Regions from separate parts of the Rhizobium centroccidentale genome, predicted to be linked through region 1. Evidence: riboswitches for the same ligand, from Rfam matches in the RefSeq annotation. Region 1 holds a riboswitch; the other holds the start of a gene.

What was found. Region 1 has a riboswitch for FMN ahead of ribB (3,4-dihydroxy-2-butanone-4-phosphate synthase). Riboswitches for the same ligand answer to the same signal wherever they lie in the genome.
Region 2: linked by a shared signal. The riboswitch ahead of PH562_RS02795 (6,7-dimethyl-8-ribityllumazine synthase) and the one ahead of ribB (3,4-dihydroxy-2-butanone-4-phosphate synthase) in region 1 are both predicted to bind FMN.

What each region holds. Positions count from the first base shown of each region.
Region 1 is NZ_JAQJCG010000004.1:138,955-150,310, forward strand. It holds gene PH562_RS07410 (ABC transporter permease) at 1-452, shown strand, start outside; gene PH562_RS07415 (sugar ABC transporter substrate-binding protein) at 569-1,498, shown strand; gene PH562_RS07420 (sugar ABC transporter ATP-binding protein) at 1,527-3,005, shown strand; gene PH562_RS07425 (SDR family oxidoreductase) at 3,026-3,814, shown strand; gene tpiA (triose-phosphate isomerase) at 3,819-4,556, shown strand; gene PH562_RS07435 (SDR family NAD(P)-dependent oxidoreductase) at 4,634-5,416, shown strand; FMN riboswitch at 5,517-5,664, shown strand; gene ribB (3,4-dihydroxy-2-butanone-4-phosphate synthase) at 5,777-6,403, shown strand; gene PH562_RS07445 (homocysteine S-methyltransferase family protein) at 6,460-7,380, opposite strand; gene PH562_RS07450 (ABC transporter permease) at 7,444-8,133, opposite strand; gene PH562_RS07455 (ABC transporter permease) at 8,146-8,871, opposite strand; gene PH562_RS07460 (transporter substrate-binding domain-containing protein) at 8,884-9,657, opposite strand; gene PH562_RS07465 (ABC transporter ATP-binding protein) at 9,702-10,481, opposite strand; gene PH562_RS07470 (Lrp/AsnC family transcriptional regulator) at 10,654-11,139, shown strand.
Region 2 is NZ_JAQJCG010000002.1:178,032-189,387, reverse strand. It holds gene PH562_RS02805 (ABC transporter permease) at 1-424, shown strand, start outside; gene PH562_RS02800 (ABC transporter ATP-binding protein) at 436-1,497, shown strand; FMN riboswitch at 1,603-1,749, shown strand; gene PH562_RS02795 (6,7-dimethyl-8-ribityllumazine synthase) at 1,839-2,315, shown strand; gene PH562_RS02790 (VOC family protein) at 2,374-2,724, shown strand; gene phnF (phosphonate metabolism transcriptional regulator PhnF) at 2,764-3,492, opposite strand; gene PH562_RS02780 (class I SAM-dependent methyltransferase) at 3,494-4,180, opposite strand; gene PH562_RS02775 (VOC family protein) at 4,297-4,692, opposite strand; gene PH562_RS02770 (tautomerase family protein) at 4,761-5,207, opposite strand; gene PH562_RS02765 (TetR/AcrR family transcriptional regulator) at 5,327-5,932, shown strand; gene PH562_RS02760 (ABC transporter ATP-binding protein) at 5,998-7,002, opposite strand; gene PH562_RS02755 (Gfo/Idh/MocA family protein) at 7,015-8,079, opposite strand; gene PH562_RS02750 (carbohydrate ABC transporter permease) at 8,076-8,915, opposite strand; gene PH562_RS02745 (carbohydrate ABC transporter permease) at 8,928-9,881, opposite strand; gene PH562_RS02740 (ABC transporter substrate-binding protein) at 10,084-11,343, opposite strand.

The DNA of each region.
Region 1 (11,356 bases):
CGGTCTTCCTGATGCTCGCGGTCGTCGCCGTGGCCTGGGTGTTCCTTCACTTCCGCTCCGAGGGGCGCATGCTCTATGCCGTGGGCGGCAATCCGGAAGTGGCTCGTCTTGCCGGCATCAATGTCCAGCTCGTGACGATTGCGGTCTATGTCGCAAGCGCAGTGCTCGCCGGTCTGGCCGGTATCGTGCTGGCGGCTCGTCTCGATTCCGTTCAGCCGTCCAGCGGCTTTGGATACGAACTCGACACGATTGCGGCCGTCGTCATTGGCGGCACTTCGCTCTCCGGTGGGTCCGGTGGTATCGGCGGCACGCTGATCGGCGTCCTGATCATCGGAGTCCTGCGCAACGGCCTCAATCTGCTCAACGTCTCGCCATTCCTGCAGCAGGTCATCATCGGCATCGTCATCGTACTTGCGGTCGGTGCGGAAACGATCCGCAGGCGGCGGGCCTGATATTCGGGTCCGCGTCCGGCGGATCCCAACGATTTCCTCTCCGAAAGGTTTGGAGCGGATCATTTGCCCGAGGGGGAGGATAAGCCCAAGGGTTCACAAAAAAAGGAGGAAATGAAATGAAACTTGCGCGCATTCTTCTGGCCTCGGCCGCCGTGCTGGCGATGTCATTGGGCTCTGTTCAGGCAAAAGACACCAAGAAGATCGGCCTGGCCGTCGCAAACCTGCAGGCAAACTTCTTCAACCAGATTAAGCAGTCCGTCGAGGATGAAGCCAAGAAGCGTGGCATTCAGGTCGTGACCGTGGATGCCAAGGGCGACGGTCCGACGCAGATCAACCAGATCCAGGATCTGCTGACCCAGAATATCGATGCCTTGATCTATATTCCGGCCGGTGCCGCGGCTGCAACCGTTCCCGTCAAGCTTGCCAAGAATGCCGGTATTCCGGTCGTCAACGTCGACCGCAACGCCGACGGCGCGCCTGGCGACACCTTCCTTGCAACAGATTCCGTCACGTCCGCCAAAGGCGTTTGCGACTACATCCTCAAGCAGGCCGGCGGCAAGGGCAAGATGGTGATCATCCACGGTCAGAAAGGCACCACGCCTGAAGTCGACCGCAGCAAGGGTTGCGCTGAATCGCTGAAGGCAAATCCAGGCGTGAAGGTGGTTGCCGAACAATATTCCAACATGTGGGCCCAGGACGAGGGCTTCCAGATCATGCAGAACATGCTGCAGGCAAATCCGGATGTATCGATCGTATTTGCTCAGGCCGATGCACTTGCGCTCGGCGCCGCACAGGCGATCAAGGTTGCAAACCCATCCCAGAAGATCGTTGTCGGCGGCTTCGACGGCGATACGGCAGCTCTGGAAGCGCTCAGCAAGGGTGTTTTCGACGTGACCGCGACACAGCAGACGCAGAAGATGGGCCGCGACGCGGTCGCCAATGCCGTCAAGCTCGTCGCCGGCGAGAAGGTGCCTGCGGTGCAGCTCATGGACGCCACACTGACGACCAAGGAAAACGTGGCCGGCTTCATCGCCAACCACCCGTAATCGTCCTGAAATCTTGAGGAGGTGTGCCGTGACTGAGCCCGTTCTTTCCCTGAGGGGCATATCCAAGCGCTATGGACCGCTTCAGGTGGTGAAGAATGTCAGCCTTGATGTTTATCCGGGCGAGGTGGTCGCGCTTCTCGGCGAAAACGGCGCCGGCAAGTCGACCTTGTCGGGCATTATCGCAGGTTCGCGCATACCCTCCGAGGGAACAATGACATGGCTGGGGCAGCCCTATGCCCCAGCCACTCCACGCGAGGCGATCGACAAGGGCGTCGTCCTGATCCATCAGGAGTTACAGCTCCTGCCGCATCTTTCGATCGCCGAAAATGTCTTCATCGGGCGATGGCCGATGAAGAACGGAGCTGTCGATCGCCCCCAGATGGTCCGGCGGGCGCAAGAACAGCTTGCCCGCCTTAATTTACATATACCGGCGACGCGAAAGGTCGCGGGCCTGTCGACTGCCAATCAGCAGCTCATCGAAATCGCCAAGGCATTGGCGCTCAATGCCAAGCTGCTGATCCTCGACGAACCAACCGCCGCTCTTGGCGGGGCGGAGACCGAGGCCCTGTTCGAGCAGGTAAGAAAGCTTCGGTCCGAAGGTGTCGGCATCATCTACATCTCGCACCGCATGGAAGAGATAAAGCAAATCACCGATCGCATCGTCGTCCTGCGCGATGGCGAGCGCGTCCAGGAGTTTGCCGACAGTGCCACCCCCGTTCGTACCATCGTCGAAAGCATGGTCGGCCGTTCGCTGGATCGGATGTTCCCGGCTCTTCCCGAACCGACGGATCGCCCTGTTCTGCAGGTCGGCGGATTGAGTTCGCCTGACGGGTCTTTCCGGGACGTGACGTTCGATGTTCGCGCCGGCGAGATCCTCGGCATTGCCGGGCTGGTTGGTGCCGGCCGCACCGAACTCGTCCGCGCCATTTCCGGTGCCGATCCGATCAGCGCCGGCTCGATCAAGCTGGAGGGCGAAGAGCTCAAGCTCCGCGATCCGGCCGATGCGATCGCCAAGGGCATCGTGATGGTGCCCGAGGATCGCAAGGAGCAGGGTCTCGTCGTCGGCCATCGCATCAGTGAGAACATCATCTATGCCAATCTCGACAAGCTCGGCGGGCGCTGGATCACATCACGCATCAAACGTACTTTCGCCGAAAAGGCTGTGGCGAAATTCGGCGTCAAAGGCCGGGCCGAGCAATATGCCTCGGACCTGTCGGGCGGCAACCAGCAAAAGGTCGTCATCGCAAAGTGGCTGATGCGTGACCCCAAGGTCGTCGTCCTCGATGAGCCGACCCGAGGCATCGATGTCGGCGCGCGCGCCAGCATCTACGACATCATCGTAAACCTCGCAAAGCAGGGGGTGGCCGTCATCGTCGTCAGCTCCGATCTCGAAGAGGTTCTCGGCGTATCGAACCGCATTCTCGTGCTCGCCCAGGGCAAGCAGGCAGGTATCTTGAACCGTGACGAGGCCAATGACGTCTCGGTCATGGAACTGGCGACAATCTAGACAAACAGAAAGGAAGAGCGGTGTCCGACATCACTCTGAATGCCCCGAAGCTTTTTGATCTCAGTGGACAGGTCGCGCTCGTGACTGGAGCCGGAAGCGGGATCGGGCAGCGTATCGCCATCGGTCTTGCCCAATGCGGCGCCGACGTCGCGCTTCTGGACCGTCGATCCGACGACGGCTTGGCGAACACGGCTTCGCATATCGAAGCGGCCGGTCGCCGCTCCATCCAGATTGCGGCCGATGTCACCAATAGGTCCTCTCTCGGGGAGGCGGTTGCGCGTACCGAGGCGGAACTTGGAGCCTTGACGCTTGCAGTCAATGCCGCCGGCATCGCCAATGCCAATCCCGCGGAGGAAATGGAAGAAGACCAGTACCAGACGCTGATGGACATCAACCTGAAGGGCGTTTTTCTGTCCTGCCAGGCGGAAGCGCGCGCGATGCTGAAGAACGGACGCGGATCGATCGTCAATATCGCCTCCATGTCCGGCGTCATCGTCAATCGCGGCCTGAGCCAGGCCCATTATAACGCCTCCAAAGCCGGCGTGATCCACATGTCGAAGTCGCTTGCAATGGAGTGGGTCGGTCGCGGCATCCGCGTCAACACCATCTCGCCGGGATATACGGCGACGCCGATGAATACGCGTCCGGAAATGGTTCACCAGACCAAACTTTTCGAAGAGCAGACGCCGATGCAGCGCATGGCAACGGTCGATGAGATGGTCGGCCCCGCCGTCTTCCTGTTGTCGAATGCCGCGAGCTTCGTGACGGGCGTCGATCTGCTCGTCGATGGCGGCTTCTGCTGCTGGTGATGCGATGAAGAAACTGATTGCCGGCAACTGGAAAATGAACGGTCTCGCTTCCTCCCTGGCTGAGATCGAGGCGCTGAAGGGAATAACGGGCGAGGCGGCGTGCGACATCGTCGTCTGCCCGCCCTTCACGCTGGTGGAAAAGGCGGTCGAACGGGCGCGAGGGTCGAGGATTGCCATTGGAGCACAGGATTGCCATGCGCAGATCTCAGGCGCCTATACCGGAGATGTTTCTGCCGAGATGCTCGCCGAAATCGGCGCTCGTTTCGTAATCTTGGGACATTCCGAACGGCGCTCGGCCTATAGGGAGGCGGATGCCGCAGTTGCGGCCAAGGCTGTCGCGGTCCACGAGGCGGGGCTGACGAGCATCATTTGTGTCGGCGAGACGCGCACAGAACGGGACGACGGAAGGGCGATCGAGGTGGTTCGTGCTCAGCTTGAAGGCTCGATTCCCAACACCGCAACCAGTTCGAACACGACGATCGCCTATGAACCAGTATGGGCGATCGGAACAGGACTGGTTCCGACCCTCGAGCAGATCGAGGAGATGCATTCGTCTATCCGCCAGGCACTTGAAAAGCGGCTGGGCGAAGATGGGCAGGGTGTCAGGATCCTCTACGGCGGCTCGGTCAAGGCGTCGAATGCAAAGGCGATCTTCGGCGTTTCCAACGTCGATGGCGCTCTTGTCGGAGGCGCGTCGCTGAAGGCATCGGAGTTTGCCGGGATTATCTCGGCTGCCGTCTGAAGTCACCGGCAACAGGCAGGCCGATCGGCCCCTAGAGCTGACGCCTGGCGTGGCTGTCACCGCGAAAGGAATAGGAAATGCAACGTTTCGAAAACAAGACTGTCGTCATCACCGGCGCGAGCCGCGGTATCGGGGCTGCGATCGCCCGGCGGTTTGCGCGCGAAGGTGCCAATGTGGTGGTTTCCGCCAACGAGGATTCCGTCCATGCGGTCGCCGATGCGATCGGCGCTGACGGCGGAAAGGCGATTTCCTTCGTCGGCGACGTGACGGACAAGGCTAGCGTGAAGGGCCTTTACGACGCTGCTGAGGCAGCCTTCGGCGCCGTCGATATCTCCATCCAGAATGCCGGCGTCATCACCATTGCCCGCGTCGAGGATATGACCGAGGGCGAATGGGATAAGGTCATGGCGGTCAATACCAAGGGCGTCTTCCTCTGCGCCCAGGAGGCGATCGCCCGCATGCGCAAGCATGGCCGTGGCGGCTGCATCATCAATACCGCCTCCGGCCAGGCGCGCGACGGCTTCATCTACACACCGCATTATGCGGCATCGAAGATGGGTGTCGTCGGCATTACTCAGAGCCTTGCCAAGGAGGTCGCGACCGAAGGCATCACCGTGAATGCCTTTTGCCCCGGCATCATCGAAACCGACATGTGGGCCTATAACGACCAGGCTTGGGGCAAGCTTTTGGGCAATTACGGCCCCGGCGAACTCATGAAGGAATGGGTCGAGGGCATTCCGATGAAACGGGCCGGATCGGGCGAAGACGTCGCCGGTCTCGTCACTTTCCTTGCCAGCGACGATGCGGCCTATATCACCGGCCAGACGATCAATGTCGATGGCGGCTTGATCATGTCGTAGTTCGACAATGAGGAACGGTGCGTTCATCGGGTGGATCGGATTCTCGACGATTCGGCAATCAAAGCCTCTTGCGGAGTGAGGCATTGATCCCTTATCTTTCACTTGTTCTCAGGGCGGGGTGCAATTCCCCACCGGCGGTATGGGGAGTTTCCTCGAGCCCGCGAGCGCCTTCCGAGCTTTCGGAAGGGTCAGCAGATCCGGTGAGATGCCGGAGCCGACGGTCATAGTCCGGATGGAAGAGAGCAACGCAGGAGACGCCGCGTCGTGGTGGCGTTCACATGCTTGTTCGCCCAAGGGAAAATGGTGGCCTTAACCGGCCATGCACGCCGCTCCAAACGGCAACCCTTGAAAGGCAGGAAAATGGCAATTTCGAAAATTGAAGATGCGATCGCTGCGATTGCGCGGGGCGAGATCATTGTGGTTGTCGATGATCGCGACCGCGAAAACGAAGGCGATCTGGTGATTGCCGCGGAAGCGGTCACACCGCAGGCGATCGCGTTCATGATGAACCATGCCCGCGGTCTCATCTGCGTTCCGATGGAGGGCGAGAGGCTCGACGAACTCGACATTCCGTTGATGGTGCCGCGCAACACGGAAGTCCTCAAGACCGCTTTCACCGTTTCGGTCGACTACATCCCGGAAACCACGACCGGAATATCTGCCGCTGACAGGGCGGCAACCGTTCAAGCCCTTATCAGGGATGGATCGCGTCCGGAGGAATTTGCCCGTCCCGGTCATATCTTTCCGCTTCGCGCGCATCCAAACGGCGTCCTGTCGCGTCCGGGGCACACGGAAGCGGCCGTGGATCTGGCCCGGCTTGCCGGCCTTTCGCCGGCCGGCGTCATCTGCGAAGTAGCGAATGACGACGGCACGATGGCCCGCCTTCCAGAGCTCGAAGTTTTCGCCGAGCGGCATGGCCTCCATCTTGTGACGATCGAAGATCTGATTGCCTACAGGGCTGCAAGCGCTCCCTTCAAGGCTGCCTGATCGTTCTGATACAGCCTATCCCGATCCTGCTGGGTCGATGCTTGTGGAAGGCTCTCCTACGCTCGTTGAGGATAAAGGAGGGCCTTCTTCAGCCGATGGATATGCCCGGCGCCGATCCCGCAACAGCCGCCGACCATCGTCGCGCCGGCATCGACCCACGAGCAGGCGAAGCGCGAATAGGCGTCATCATTCAGATCCTCTCGGGTCTTATGAAGGCCTTCGTTGGCGGCCGACTCGCCTTGTTCTCCCTCGAAAGCATTGGCATAGACGCCGATCTGGAGATTGTTGCCGCCCTGCTTGAAAACCTCCGCTGCCGCATCGACGGCCTTTCGCATGACTTCCGGTTTGCTGCAGTTGAACAGGAGTGCGTCGGCGCCGGATGAGGCGGCCCAGCGAGCCGCATCCTCGACCGACTCGCCGGAGCGGAGCTTGGGCGAGGCGCCGTTTCTTTGCGCGGCATCATCCGCCAGCGTGAAGGAAATCCAGAACGGCTTTCCTGTTTCAGCGACCGCAGTCCGAACCGCGTCTGCCTCCGCGATCAGGCTGAGGGTTTCGCCGAGCCAGACATCGACATAGGGGTCGAGGTTCTCGACCAGAACCTTGAGATAGTCCTGTACCCGTGACGGATCGAAATTCTGCGGCTCGTAGGAGCCGAAGATCGGGGGCAGCGAACCGGCGACCAGGACCTTTCGATCCTTGCAGGCATTGGCGGCGTCGCGCGCCAGCCGTCCGGAAAGGGCGATGAGATCGGCTCCTTCCTTCCAGAACCGCTCCTCGCCAATATGGAAAGGGACGAGTGCGTAGCTGTTCGTTGTAATGACGTCCGAGCCGGCGGTTATGAATTCGTCATGCACTTGCCGGACAATGTCCGGCGAATTGACGAGCGCCAGCGCCGACCATTCCGGTTGCTTCAGTTCCGCGCCGAGACGCAACAGTTCGCGGCTCATGCCGCCATCGAGGATCAAGGGTTTGCTCATGAATGGGATCTCCAGAATGACTCGGATCTGCAGAGAGGTTTGATCTCTCCTTCGCGCCGTGGGTTAGCGCCGCACCGGCACCTGCGCCTCCAGGAAACGGAAGCTTCGCGCGATGATGGCTGTGATGATGAGATAGAAGACGGTGACGACAACAAGCGGTTCGTAGACCAGCAGGGTGTCCTGGCGAACTTTTGTGGCAACGGCGTAAAGGTCCATCACGGTGACGGTGAAGGCGAGCGGTGTTGCCTTCAGCTGCATGACGATTTCGCCGCCGATCGTCGGCAATGCGATGCGGATGGCGCGCGGCAGCCAGATGCGTCGGGTGAGCGTCAGGGGGCGCATGCCGAATGCGCGGCCGGCTTCCAGCTCGCCTTTTGGAACGGCAAGCAACGCGCCGCGCAAAACCTCCGCCTCATAGGCTGCATAGTTCAGCGTGAAGCTGACGGCTGCGAAGAAGAAACCTTCGCGCAGGATCGGCCAGAACAGGCTCTGACGGATACCCGGGATCATTGGCAGAAGAGAGCCGATGCCGTAGTACAGCAGCCAGAGCTGTATCAGCAGCGGCGTGCCCCGGAAGAAGGTGCAGTAGCCGCGGGCAAGGGTTCGCAGGAGAGGGCCGCCGCTGACCTGGGCGAAGGCTAGGCCGATCGCGATGATGAAGCCGAAGACGACCGAAATCGCAAGCAGCGACAGCGTTTGCACGGCTCCCGTCAACAGAAGCGGCCAATAGGATGATATCCATGAGAAGGTCATGCCCGGCACTCCTCAGGCCAGCTTCGGTTGGCCGCGCCGCACACGCCGCTCCAATAGGTTGAACAGGAGGTTGGAAACGAGTGTAAGGGCGAGATAGATGAAAGCGGATGCCAGGAAAAAGATGAAGTAGTGTTTGGTGCTTGCGCCGGCGAGACGCGTAGCGAGGGCCAGTTCCTGGTAGCCGACGACTGCGACGAGAGCGCTGTCCTTGGTGACCGACATCCACAGATTGGCAAGACCGGGCAGAGCGTTCGGCAGTAGGGCGGGCAGGATGATGCGACGGAAACGCAGCCGCGGTCCCATGCCGAAAGCCTTGGCCGCTTCGATCTGGCCGACGGGGATCGCCAAGATCGCGCCGCGCAGCACTTCCGTCATATAGGCGCCCTGCACGAAACCGAGCACTGCGACCGCGACAGCAAAGCCATTCAATTCGAAAGCCGGCAGATTGAGCGCAACGAGGAGCCGATTGAGGCCATCCATGCCCGCGTAATAGAGGCCGACGATCAGGATCAGCTCGGGAACGGCACGGACTGCCGTCGTATAGAGTTCGAGCAGTAGCCGGAGCGGCCTTATGCCCGAAAGCTTGCCCAGCGCGCCGCCCGTACCGAGCAGAAGGCCGATCAGAAAAGCGCCGGCGGAGATGGCGACCGTGGAGGCAGCCCCGGTCAAGAGTACTCCACCCCATCCGGGCGGATAGGGGGAGAGCAGATCCAGAATGCCCTGAGGAGAGGTCGCCATCGCCGCGATCGTTTACTTGGCGCCGTAGATATCGAAGCTGAAATACTTCTTGGTGATTTCGTCGTATTTGCCGCTGGCGCGCACCGCGGCGATCGCCGCATTGAGCTTTGCCTTGAGTTCGGTGTCCTCCTTGCGAAGGCCGCCGGAAACGCCGGCTCCGAGGACTTCCTTGTCGTCGGCGACATCACCCATCTTGGCGCAGCAATCCTTGCCGCTATCGCTCTTCAGGAAGGCGTCAAGCGCAAGGGAATCGCCGAAGACGTAGTCGATGCGGCCTGCCGCGAGGTCCTGAAACGCTTCGTCGAGCGTCTGGTAGGTCTTCTCGTCTGCGGCCTTGGCGAAGTACTTTTTGTAATATTCCGACTGGATGGTCGAGACCTGGATGCCGATGGTCTTGCCCTTGACGTCGTCTGCGGTCGCGCCTGGCTTCTGGTCCTTCGGGCCTATCAGCGTGCTGGGCGTGTTGTAATATTTGTCGGTGAAATCGATGACTTTCGAGCGCTCGGCCGTATTCGACATGGATGACCAGATCACATCGAACTTCTTGCTCTGAAGCGCCGGGATGAGGCCGTCCCAGGAAAGCTCGACGATCGAGCATTTCTCTTTCATCTGCTCGCAAACGGCGTCCATCATATCGATCTCCCAGCCCTGCCATTTGCCGGAGGCATCCTTGGCGAAAAAGGGTGGGTAGGATTCGTTCATGATGCCGAAGCGAACCTCGGCCTGCGCGGTCATCGAAGAAAGCGCGAGGGCAAGCCCGGCGAATAGAGTGGAAACCAGTCTCATAAAAGGGATTCTCCTAATGGTGTTGTCTGCGAATGGGATGTGGATCAAGACGTCAGCATGCCGGTAAATTCCCGACAGCGGGTGCTGATCGGGGCGTCGAAGATCTGCTTAGGCGGCCCTTCCTCCTCGATCCGTCCCTGATGCAGGAAGAGAACGTGGTTCGAGACATCGCGGGCAAAGCGCATTTCGTGCGTGACCAGCAGCATGGTTCGACCCTCCTCTGCGAGGTCGCGGATGACCTTGAGGACTTCGCCGACCAGTTCGGGGTCGAGTGCCGATGTCGGCTCGTCGAAGAGCATCACGGCCGGATCGATGCAAAGTGCGCGCGCGATCGCTGCGCGTTGCTGTTGACCGCCGGAGAGGAAGGCCGGATAGGCGTCGCGCTTGTCGTAAAGCCCGACTTTATTGAGAAGCGCCTCTGCCTTTTCGATCGCCTCGCGGCGGGGAACGCCGAGGACATGCACCGGCGCCTCGATGATATTTTCGAGAACGGTCATGTGCGCCCAAAGATTGAAGCTCTGGAATACCATGCCCAGCCCGCTGCGAATGCGCTCGATCTGCCGCCAGCTTTTCGGCTGCATCTGTCCATGCCGCCCGCGCTTCAAGGCGACTTCCTCACCGTTGACGACGATGCGCCCGCGATCAGGCATCTCAAGCAGGTTTATGCAGCGCAGGAACGTGCTTTTCCCAGAGCCGGACGAGCCGATGATGGAAATCACATCCCCTTGATTGGCGGTGGTGGAAACACCCTTGAGGACCTGATGTGACCCAAAGCTCTTGTGGAGATCTTCCACGCGAAGAGCCTGGGAGGACAGTTCTGTCATATACAATTCCGATGGAAAACAATTTGCGGAGAATATCGCGAAGAAGAGCGGAATTTGCGCGCAATTTCTGATCAATTTGCATAAAAAAAGCAAAAATGTATTTCTTGCGCATCTTTTGTGATAGAATAGAGATGTCGTCAGGTGATTTCACCGATCGGCCAGAGGAGAGGGAATGGAAAATCTGGATCGCTTCGATCGCGATATTCTCGATATCGTCCAGCGCAATTGCCAGCTCACTGCCGAAGCAATCGCCGATGAGGTCGGCCTTTCGACTTCAGCCGTGCAGCGGCGCCTTAAGCGGCTGCGCGAGGACGGTATCATCAAGGCGGAAATCGCAGTTGTGGACCGCAAGGCGACCGGGACGCCGATGGTGTTCATCGTCGGCATGGAGATCGAGCGGGACAATTACGATGCGCTTGCCAAGTTCCGCCTTTGGGCGGAAAAGCAGGATCATATCCAGCAGGTCTATTATGTCACAGGTGCCGTCGACCTCATTGCGATCGTCACCGCCAGGGATGTCGAGCACTATGACGACATCGCCGCCGTGATCATGGCGGAAAATCCGCAGATCCGGCGCATGCATACGAATGTGGTGCTGCGTGACGTCAAGCTTGGATTGTTCGTGCCGCTGGCAGATGGCAACGAGGCCGGCCGGTAACCCGCGGGTCGCGGGATGATCTGTGGGCGCGCCGTACTCGCCTATCTTCTACATGTACCAGGCGAGAAGGAACTACCCTTGGTCCGGCTCATATTGCCTGACCTTCAAGATTTTCAACGAATAATGATGCGGCCTCTGCAGGCGCGCTCAGTCCGACTGCAAGGCCTTCACCGGCTCAGGTTGTGACGTAGCAAGCTGCTTCAACGCATTGTTTCTA
Region 2 (11,356 bases), on a different contig from region 1:
GCTGACCGGCTATAATTCGACGACGAACATTCTGCTCGTCTGCTCCTACATTGTATTGTCGCTGCCCTATATGTATCGTTCGGTCGATACGGCGATGCGTACCATTGATGTCGGCACGCTGACAGAAGCTGCCGAAAGCCTTGGTGCAAAATGGACAACCATTATGTTCAAATGCATCTTTCCAAATGTCATGAGCGGTGTGCTTTCCGGAGCGTTCATCACCCTTGCGATCGTCATGGGCGAATTCACCATGGCATCGCTGCTCAACCGTCCGGCATTCGGGCCCTACATGCAGCTCATGGGCGCCAATAGAGCTTACGAGCCCTCTGCCCTGGCCATCATCGCGCTTGCCGTTACTTGGCTCAGCATGGGCCTCTTGCAGCTCGTTTCCCGTTTCTCAAAATCCGCTCCGATTAAGGCGTAAGGCTTCTCACCATGGCTTTTCTCGAACTCACCCACATCAAGAAGTCCTTCGGCGACATCCAGGTCGTTCACGATTTCAACATGAAAATCGAAAAGGGGGAATTCGTCTCCTTCCTCGGACCCTCAGGCTGCGGCAAGACGACCGTGCTCCGCATGATCGCCGGTTTCGAAACGCCGACCGCCGGCACCCTGTCGATCAACGGCAAGGATCAGCGGGCGTTAAAACCGAACCAGCGCAATATCGGCATGGTGTTCCAGGCCTACGCGCTGTTCCCGAACATGACGGTGCACGACAATGTCGCTTTCGGCCTCAAGGTGGCCGGCATGGCAAAGCCCGACATCGATAAGCGCGTCAAGGAGATGCTGGCTCTCATCAAGCTCGATCATCTGGCCGGCCGCTATCCCTATCAGATGTCCGGCGGCCAGCAGCAGCGCGTGGCGCTCGCCCGCGCCATCGCCGTCAAGCCGCAGGTGCTCCTGCTCGACGAGCCGCTTTCGGCGCTCGACGCGAAGATCCGCATCTCGCTGCGCGAAGAAATCCGTGCCATCCAGCAGCAGCTTGGCATCACCACCGTCTTCGTGACGCACGATCAGGAAGAAGCCCTGTCGATCTCCGATCGCATCGTCGTCATGAATGCCGGCCGCGCCGATCAGATCGGCACGCCTTTCGAAATCTACAACACACCGGCAACCCGCTTCGTCGCCTCCTTCGTCGGCACGCTGAATCTCATCGAAGGCAAGGTCGTCGATCCCGACAGCAACCGCATCATGATCGGCGATCAGGGTGTGACCCTGAAGCAGTCGGTGACAGCCTATAAGCCGGGCGATACCGTATCGCTGGCCCTGCGTCCGGAAGCAGGTTCGCTGGGGGAATCGGCCAAGGGCGACACGGCGCTGACGGGTGAAGTCTCCTCGGCACATTTCCTGGGCTCGGTCATCCGCACCCGCATGAATGTCGCCGGCAACACGATTTCCTTCGACATGTTCAATAGCCCCGGGATGATGCCTCCGAGCGTTGGCGAGAAGGTGACGCTACGCTTCGCCTCTTCCGACCTGCTCGTTATTCAGGATTGAGCGCACCTCTGCGCCGCAGGGAAACTTTGAAAAATTATTCGCAGGCGCCGGGTCAAAAGCCCGGCGTTTTTCTTTGATTTCCATGAAGGAAAACATCTATAGTCCAGGCGTTCTCAGGGCGGGGTGCAATTCCCCACCGGCGGTATGGGGATCTTCCCCGAGCCCGCGAGCGCCTTCCGAGCTTTCGGAAGGGTCAGCAGATCCGGTGAAATACCGGAGCCGACGGTATAGTCCGGATGGAAGAGAGCAAGCAGGGTCGCACCTCCTCCGTACGGGGAGTGCCGCGTTCATGCGTGTTCGCCCAAGGGATAATTGACAACAACCCTTGAAAGGCAAAATTCATGACCATTTCGATTTCTACCCAGCCGAGCCGCGTCGCGATCATTCGGGCTCGCTGGCATGCCGATATCGTCGATCGCTCGGTCGACTCCTTCGTTGCCGAATGGCAGACGACTGAAGGTGCATCGCCCATCGATATCTTCGACGTGCCCGGTGCCCTGGAAATTCCGCTGCATGCTCAGACGCTTGCCCGCAACGGCCGTTATTCCGCAATCGTTGCCACCGCTTTCGTTGTCGACGGTGGCATCTATCGCCATGAGTTCGTTGCAAATACGGTTCTCGACGCCATGATGCGTGTCCAGCTGGACACCGGCGTGCCGATCCTGTCGGCAGTCCTGACCCCGCATCACTTCCAGGAGTCGGAAGCCCACATCCAGTTCTTCAAGGAACATTTCATCATAAAGGGCCGGGAAGTCGCCAGCGCCTGCCGCCACATCCTGACGGAGCGCGCCAAGCTGCTGCCGGCCGTCACGGTCTGAACCAGCATCGTGGAGGCGCGGCTTGAGCTCGCCTCCACATCACAAGGGAGAAACGTCAGTGACCGTCCTACGCATCATCCCGAACCTGCCCGCCGCCGATCCCGCCACGGCCCGTCTTTTCTACCACGACCTGCTCGGCCTCGACATCGTCATGGATCACGGCTGGATCCTGACCTTCGCCTCCGAAGCGGCAACAGTGCCGCAGATCAGCGTCGCCAGCGAGGGCGGTTCGGGAACGCTCGTCCCCGACCTTTCCATCGAAGTCGACGATGTCAACATGCTCTATCAGCGCGCCACCTCCATGGGCTTCGGCATATTGTACGACCTGACGGACGAGCCATGGGGTGTCCGTCGCTTCTATGTCCGCGACCCTTTCGGCAAGGTCGTCAATATCCTCTCCCACCGCTAATTCAAGCTCGCGGAGAGCCTCAAGGGCTCCCTAGCACTCTCACCGCAGATCGAGATTGAATGTGGTGCGCTCGGCCGGCCAGACCGATTCGGAATAGGTGATCGGCACTCCATCGGTATCCGCATCCACCTTGCGCGTCACCAGCAGCGGCGCGGATTTCGGCTGGCGCAGGATCCGTGCCTCGTCGGCTGTCGGCATACGGGCCTCGATCTCCGTCGACAAGCGCTCATAGTCGGTAACGCCATAGCTGGCGAGCGCCGCCGAGATTGTCGGATATCGCAATCTGGCCTTGTCGAAATCGGGAAAACGTTCGGCTGGATAATAGGAATCACCCAATTCCACCGGAATGTCGTCGGCCGTCATCACGCCGCGACGATGGATGACCATTACCCCAACTGCCAGCTTCAGATAGCTGGCAACGCATTCCGTCGCCGGCACGATCTCATGGACGAGCAACTCGCCACCCGGCTCGAAACCCTGCTCGATCAGGTTCTTGTGAAAACGGGTGCGCTTCGACAGCGTATAGTCGAGCACGCCCCTATGAACGAAGGTTCCCCGTCCCTGCTCGGCGCGCACCAGTCCGCGTTGCTCCAGATGCCCCAGTGCCTGACGCACGGTAAAGCGGCTGACACCGAAGCGCTGCATCAGTTCGGGTTCGGTCGGCAATTTCTCTCCGGGCACGAAAGTCCCGGCGGCAATATCACCCGCCAGGATCTCGCCGATCTGATGCCAGAGGGCGCTGCCGCCCTTGCGGTCGATCGTCTCCATATCAGATACGCTTCTCGAGCCGGAACAGAAGCTTGTATTCGGCCGGATAGCTCAACGCATCGAGAATGCTCGGATAGTATTTGCGGTCTTTCGTCGCGCGCACGAAACCGTCATAGCCGAAACGCCTGACGGAAACATCGAAGCCGGCCGCCGTGAAGGCTTCGATATAGTCCTGTGGCGAGCGATCCTGCATCGGCGCATTGCTGTTGTTGCCGATCAGCTCGAGCCATTTCGGCCAAAGCGGCATTTCATTGTGGCAACCGGTCACGGCGTAGTAGACGCCCCCATCGCGCATGGCCCGGAACATCCCCTCGGCATGCTCTCTCAGTTGCGGCAGCAGATAGATCACCTCATAGCTGAAGGCCACATCGAAGCTGTCGGCAAAGGGCGATAAATCGGTCGTCACATGAAATTGGAGCGGCATATTGCCGACAGCCTCGACGGCAGCAGCCGCGGACTCCGAAGCGATATCGATGCCGACGCCGCGTCGGAACGGTCGCATGGCGTAAAGCAGCCGCAGAAAGCCGCCGCGGTTGCAGCCGAAATCCAGGATAGTCTTGGAGGAGAAATCCCGCTCCGGCACCGTCTCGATGAAGTGCCGCCAATAGGGGCTGTGCGATTCCGCCATTGCGGCGTCGCCCTGCGGTTCCTTGTGCCAGGTTGCATAAGTCATTGCTGCGTTCGTCATGATGCTCTCGCTGTTGGAGTGGACTGAACTTAAGATAGCGCAGCTTCATGACAGTGGCATGAATTCGTCCGGACGACTGGACTAATTACGATAACCCTCAATATGATGGGCTGCTACTATTGCAGGCAGTCCCCCATCCATTGCACATCGAACCGATCCGTCAGCTTGCCGTAGTAGCTGCCCCAAGGCTGAACGGCGAGCGGTGTCGTCACCCTGCCGCCTTCAGCCAATCGTGCAAAAATCCTCTCGGCAATCTCTCGGTCATCCACCATGAGCATATGAGCGGAACCTCTCATCGGCTCAGCATCATAATTGTCGGAGGCGAAGAAGTAGACGCCTCGCCCCTCAAAGCGAGCGTGCATTACCCTGCCCCGCATCGCCTCGTTGGCAAGCGGCACCCCATCCGTATCGTGACGGACTAACAGTGTCACTTCGCCAAGCCCGCAGGCCGTATAGAAAGCAAGCGCTTCCTCGCAATGTGTCGTAAAAAACAGATAATTGGCGAGTTGCATCTCCTGCCCCCTTGTTGTCGAACGAGCGACCAACGCGGCCGCCCGGTATTGATGCCAATTTCCTCACTTCAGGCGCGATGAGCTTCGACCTCAGGCGCCGCAGCGCTTGCAATCGCAGCGACAAGATCGGCATTGCTGTAGCTTTGTCCCGCAATGCCCCAGGCACCCTCGGGCGCATAGACGATATTCGACCAGATATGCTCGCGCTTGATCCGCCCTTCGGCCGCCTGCTCGACAACATCGGTCGCCCTTGCAATGAAGGCGCGCTTGGCTTCGGCAGTCGCAAGGGCGATTTCGGGCAGCTTGAGTTCAATGAAAGCCGCGGCAACGGGCTTTCCACCTGCCAGCACATGTGCGGCCGGAAGCACATTGATCGACCCGATGACATTGGCCGTCATGAATTCATTCCCGGCCAAGCCGGCAACATCGAGGACTGCATCCGTTAATCCGGCAAAGGCTTGCGCCTGCGCTTCGGATGAAAGCAGCCCTTCGGATACGGTAAGTGTAATGGGCATGGATATCTCCTTGTTGGACCTGTGACGGCAATTGATATATACCGATCACTCTTTAACGATACATATCGATCACTCTCTATGCAAGCAATAAAGAGAGATCGCTCTCAATGGAGGCGCCAATGCGCTACAGCGCCGAGCACAAGGAAGAAACCCGGACTCGTGTCGTCGCGGCCGCGGGACAAGTATTTCGCAAGGAAGGCTATGGCGGCGCAGGCATCGATGCGCTGACAAAAGCGGCCGGCGTTACCAATGGCGCCTTCTACGGACACTTCAAGTCCAAGAGCGAAGCGTTTCGCACCGCTGTCGTGGAAGGATTGGAAGAGTTGCGCCAAGCGATCCTGACGCTCAGGCAAAACCAGCCGAAAGACTGGCTAAAGGCGCTTGCCAGCCTCTATCTCGGCTACAAGCGGACCTGCGATCTCGGCGACAGCTGCACGCTGCCGAGCCTTTCGCCCGATGTGATGCGTGCCGACGAGGAAACACGTCGCGTCTATACGGCAGAGTTGAAAAAATTGATCGCCGATGTCGCCGCCGGCCTGCCGGAGAGCACGAACCCTGGCGAAACGACGGCGGATGATCGAGCCATCGTTCTTCTCGCAACGCTGAGCGGTGGCCTGACGCTTGCCCGCGCCGTCTCCGATCCCGCCCTGTCCGTGCACATAGCCGAAGTCATCGAGCGGGCTGCTCTGACGGCGGGCGATCCTTTGCGGTCGCAAGGCGAATGACGATGCAACTCAAGCAATGACAATACAGCCGAGACGGAACCTCTTGGTTCGTCTCGGCGGGTCCATTAGGCCCGGATCGCCTTGTCATTCACATCGAAACGATGCATCTGGTTCGCATCCGGCGTCGCATAAACCATCTCGTCCGGCTCGTATTTGTGTTCACCGAAGAGACGCGCGGTGAGTAGACCGGTAGTCTCCGACTCCAGATAGATGATCGTGTCCGCACCGAGATGCTCGACGTGGATGACTTTGGCGGCCCATGTACCCTGATCGCGTGCTAGCGTGATGTGCTCGGGGCGTATGCCGACGGTCTTGGCGCCACTTTGGCCGAGGCGCTCGGCCGGGATGAAATTCATCTGCGGCGAGCCGATGAAGCCCGCAACGAAGGTGTTGGCCGGACGGTTATAAAGCTCCATCGGCGAGCCGATCTGCTCGATCGCACCGGCATTGAGCACGACGATCTTATCGGCAAGCGTCATTGCCTCCACCTGATCGTGGGTAACGTAGATCATGGTTGCCTTCAGGCTGCGATGCAGCCGGGCGATTTCGAGACGTGTCTGCACACGTAGCGCCGCATCGAGATTCGACAGCGGCTCGTCGAAGAGGAAAAGCTCCGGTTCGCGCACGATGGCGCGGCCGATGGCGACGCGCTGGCGCTGGCCGCCGGAAAGCTCCGATGGCCGGCGGGCGAGATAGGGCGCTAGTGAGAGCATGCCGGAGGCCTTTTCGACACGGCCGTCGATCTCGGCCTTCGCGGTGCCGGCTTGCTTGAGGCCCAGGCCCATATTGTCCTTGACGGTCAGATGCGGATAGAGCGCATAGGACTGGAAGACCATCGAGATGCCACGCTTGGCAGGCGGTGTCACAGTCACATCCTGGCCGTTGATCAGCACGGCGCCGGAGGTCACGTCTTCGAGGCCGGCGATGCTGCGCAGAAGGGTCGACTTGCCGCAGCCGGAAGGACCGACGAAGATGACGAACTCGCCATCCTTCACCTCGAGGTCGATGCCCTTCAGCACGTCATGCGTACCATAGGCCTTGCGGATGGATTTCAGTTGAAGCGATCCCACAGTCTTTTGTCCTTATAGATAAACGGGCTTGCCGGTGCGCACGCTCTCATCGGCGGCAAGGCATATGCGCAGCGATTGAACGGCATCGGCCATATGGCGATTGAGGTCGAGATCCTCGCGGATGGCCTTCAGCATGAAGGCCTGCTCGAAGTCGCAGAGTTCCTGGTGACCCGGTTCGCCGTCCATACGCAAATCCTGATCCGTCCGGATGAACTGGCCGTTCGGTCCCGTCTCAGCGCTATGCAGCCGGATGACCGACGTTTTCGTATGCATGTCGATATCGTCGGACTTGGCGTTCTGATCCATGGCGATCGAAACCGAGCCGTTCGGCGACATCACATCCTTCACGAAGAAAGCCGTCTCCGAAATCATCGGACCCCAGGCGGCCTCGTACCAGCCGACGGAACCGTCTTCGAAGATCACCTGCAGATGGCCGTAATTATACATGTCCGGCTTGATTTCCTGCGTCAGTCGCAGGCCCATACCGCGCACCTCGACGGGTTTGGCATCGGTGATCTGGCACATGACGTCGACATAATGCACACCACAATCGACGATCGGCGAAGTGTTTTGCATCAACGCCTTGTGCGTCTCCCAGGTCGGGCCGCTCGATTGCTGATTGAGGTTCATGCGGAACACATAGGGGCCGCCGAGCTTGCGCGCTTCGGCAATCAACCGCATCCACGAGGGATGATGGCGCAGGATGTAACCGATCGTCAGCTTCTTGCCGGCTTTCTTCGCAGCCGCAACCACACGCTCGGCATCTTCGACCGTCGTGGCCAGCGGCTTCTCGACGAAAACGTGACAACCGGCTTCGAAGGCCATGACGGCGAAATCGGCATGGCTGTCGGAATAGGTATTGATGGAGCAGAGGTCCGGCTTCAGCTCCTTCAATGCGGTCTCGAAATCCGGATGGATCGTATATCCCCGCAACTCCTCGGGCAGCTCCCGCTTGGAGCGGTTGACGAGGCCGACGATCTCGAAGCCCGGATTATTGTGATAGGCCAGCGCATGGCTGCGACCCATATTGCCAAGGCCGGCAACGAGAACGCGGATCGGCTTTTCAGATGGGCTCACTTGACTGCTCCAGATGTAATGCCGCGAATAAGTTGGCGCGAGAAGATAACGTAGAGGATGAGGATCGGCAGGATGGCAAGCGTCAGCGCCGCCAACACCGCATTCCAGTTGGTGACGAACTGGCCGATGAAAATCTGCGATCCGAGCGTCACCGTCTTGGTCGCCTCGCTCGGTGCCAGGATCAGGGGGAACCAAAGATCGTTCCAGATCGGGATCATGGTGAAGACCGCGACCGTCGCCATCGCCGGGCGAACCAGCGGCAGCACGAGGCGGAAGAAGATGGCGTACTCGCTGAGGCCGTCGATGCGGCCGGCATTCTTCAGGTCGTCGGAAACCGTCCGCATGAACTCGGACAGGATGAAGATCGCCAGCGGCAGGCCCTGCGCCGTATAGACGAGGATCAGCGCCGTCAGCGTGTTGACCAGGCCGGCAGCGACCATGCCCTGCAGGATCGCGACGGTACCGAGCCGGATCGGGATCATGATGCCGATCGCCAGATAAAGCCCCATCACCGTATTGCCGCGGAAACGGTATTCCGACAGCGCGAATGCGGCCATGGCGCCGAACAGCAGCGTCAGGATGATCGAGACGATCGTGACGACGAAGCTGTTCTGGAAATAGGTGAGGAAGTCCCCCTGCTTGAGAACGGTGTCATAGCCGATCATGCTAAAGGAGGATGGCGTCGGGACGCTCAAGGGCGCGCGGAAAATCGAGGCGCGATCCTTGAACGAATTGATGACGGTCAAGAACACCGGAAAAATGGCAACCAGCGTATAGGCGATGAGCGCCAGATGCACCAAGCCGGTGCGAAGAGTGGACGTGCGTGCCTTGGACATGGGCCGCGCTCCTCAGAACTGGTAGCGACGGATGCGCCGCTGCACGATGAAAAGATAGAAGGAAACACCGGCCAGAATGATGAGGAACATCACCGTCGCGATCGTCGCCCCCATCGAGCGGTCACCCAGCTGCAGCTGGAAGCCGAAGAAGACGCGGTAAAGCAGCGTGCCGAGAATATCCGTCGAGCCGTCAGGCCCCGCCAGTGCGCCTTGTACGGTATAAACCAGGTCGAACGCATTGAAATTGCCGACGAAGGTGAGGATCGAGATGATGCCGATCGCCGGCAGCACCAGCGGCAGCTTGATCTTCCAGAACTGGCTCCAGCCGGTGATGCCATCACATTCGGCCGCCTCGATCACCTCGTCGGGGATGTTGAGCAGCGCGGCATAGATCAACATCATCGGAATGCCGACATATTGCCAGACCGAAATAAGGGCCACGGTAATCAGGGCCGTGCTCGGCCTGCCGAGCCACGGGGCAAAGAACGATTTCAGACCAATGACATTCAGAAGCTCGGGTGCAACACCCCAGAGCGGCGAGAGGATCAGCTTCCAGATGAAGCCGACAACGACGAAGGAAAGCAGCGTCGGCAGGAAGATGGCGGTGCGGTAGAAGGCGACGAAACGCAGCTTCGGCAGGGACAGGAGTGCGGCCAAAGCGACACCGATCGGATTCTGCACGCACATATGGATGGCGAAGAAGATCAGGTTGTTGCGCAGCGCATTCCAGAAATCATGCGACCAGCGTTCGTCGCCGAACAAAACCTTAAAATTGTTCAGGCCGACGAAGACGGACTGATTATCAACGACATTGTAAAGCGACAGCCGCAAGGTCTCGATCAGCGGCAGGATCATGACCGCCGTATAAACAACGAAGGCCGGGAAAAGGAAAACGAGTATGTGCCAGCGCTTGGAGCGCCTGATCGGCGTCACCCCAAGGGCGTCTGATGTCGCGGCGTCGCTCATGGCTTTCTGCCTGTTTTTCTTGGCTGCTTGATGAGGCGGCAGCGCAAAGGTTCAAATCCGCCCGTTGCCCCCGGCTCTCCGGCCGAATGGAAGCGATATCAGGCGTGTCGAATGTAACGGCGAGACGATCGCCAATCCAATTACTCAAGATAACGAAAAAGGCGAGGAGCCTGGAAGGCCACTCGCCCGTGTCATGCAATGCTTACTTGCCCGGCTTGTACCAGCTGTCGAGGCCCTTCTGGAGCTTCTCGCCAGCCTGTTCTGGAGTGTCCGTGCCGTTGATCACGTTTGCGGATTCGGTCCATGTCTCATTTTCCAGGTTCGGCGTGCCGCGCGACAGGATCTGATAGGTGGAACGAACGGTCGACTTGTGGTTGTCACGCCAGGAAACGAATTCCTGGGCGAGCGCATCGCTCATCTTCACCGGATGCGAGTTCAGGCTGAAGAAGCCCGGCAGCGAGTTGGCATAGATGGTTGCAAACTCGTCGGAAGCGACCCAGTCGAGGAACTTCTTGGCTTCTTCTTGGTGCTTGCTCTTCCTATTCAGGCCGACACCGATATCAGGATGGTCGGAGATGTAGGCGGTGTCACCAGCCTTGGCGACGGGCGGTGGGAAGGCGCCCATCTTGAACTGCGCCTGGGTGTTGAAGAGAGCAATTTCCCACGAGCCGGCCGGATAGATCGCAGCCTTCCCAAGCGTGAAGAGGTTCTGGCTGTCGGCATAACCCTGCGCTTCGAAGCCGTCACCGAGGTAGGGCTTCCACTTGGCCAGTTCCTTATAGGGATCGACCCACGGAGCGTCCGTCAGCTTTTCCTTGCCGGCGATGAGAGCCTTGCGGCCTTCCTCGCCCTTCCAGTAGTTCGGGCCGATGTTCTGATAGCCCATGGTTGCGGCTTCCCAGAGGTCCTTCGTGCCCATGGCCATCGGGATGTAGGTGCCGTCAGCCTTGATCTTGTCGAGGACCGCGAAGAACTCGTCACGCGTCGCCGGAACCTTCAGGCCGAGCTTGTCGAAAGCGTCCTTGTTGTAGATGAAGCCGTGGATGACTGAAGCCATCGGCACGCAGAAGGTCGACTTGCCATCATCGGTGGACCATGCGGCCTTGGCGACAGCCGAAAAGTTTTCCAAGCCCTTAAGCTTGGTCAGATCGGCAAGATGCTTCTTGTTGAAGAGGTCGAGCGAAGCATCGAACGGACGGCAGGTGATGATGTCGCCGGCGGAACCGGCATCGAGCTTGGCATTCAGCGATGCGTTATATTCGGTCGGCGCCGTCGGTGAGAAGACGATCTTGATGCCCGGATTCTTCGCTTCGAAAGCCGGGATGATCTTTTCCTGCCAGATCTGCAGGTCGTCGTTACGCCAGCTTTCAACCGTCAGCGTCACATCGGCCGCATGTGCCAGGCTGACAGAAGTCAGCAGGCTCGAGGCAAGAAGCAAGCCTTTCAGAACATTGGTTTTCATTTCCCTCTCCTGT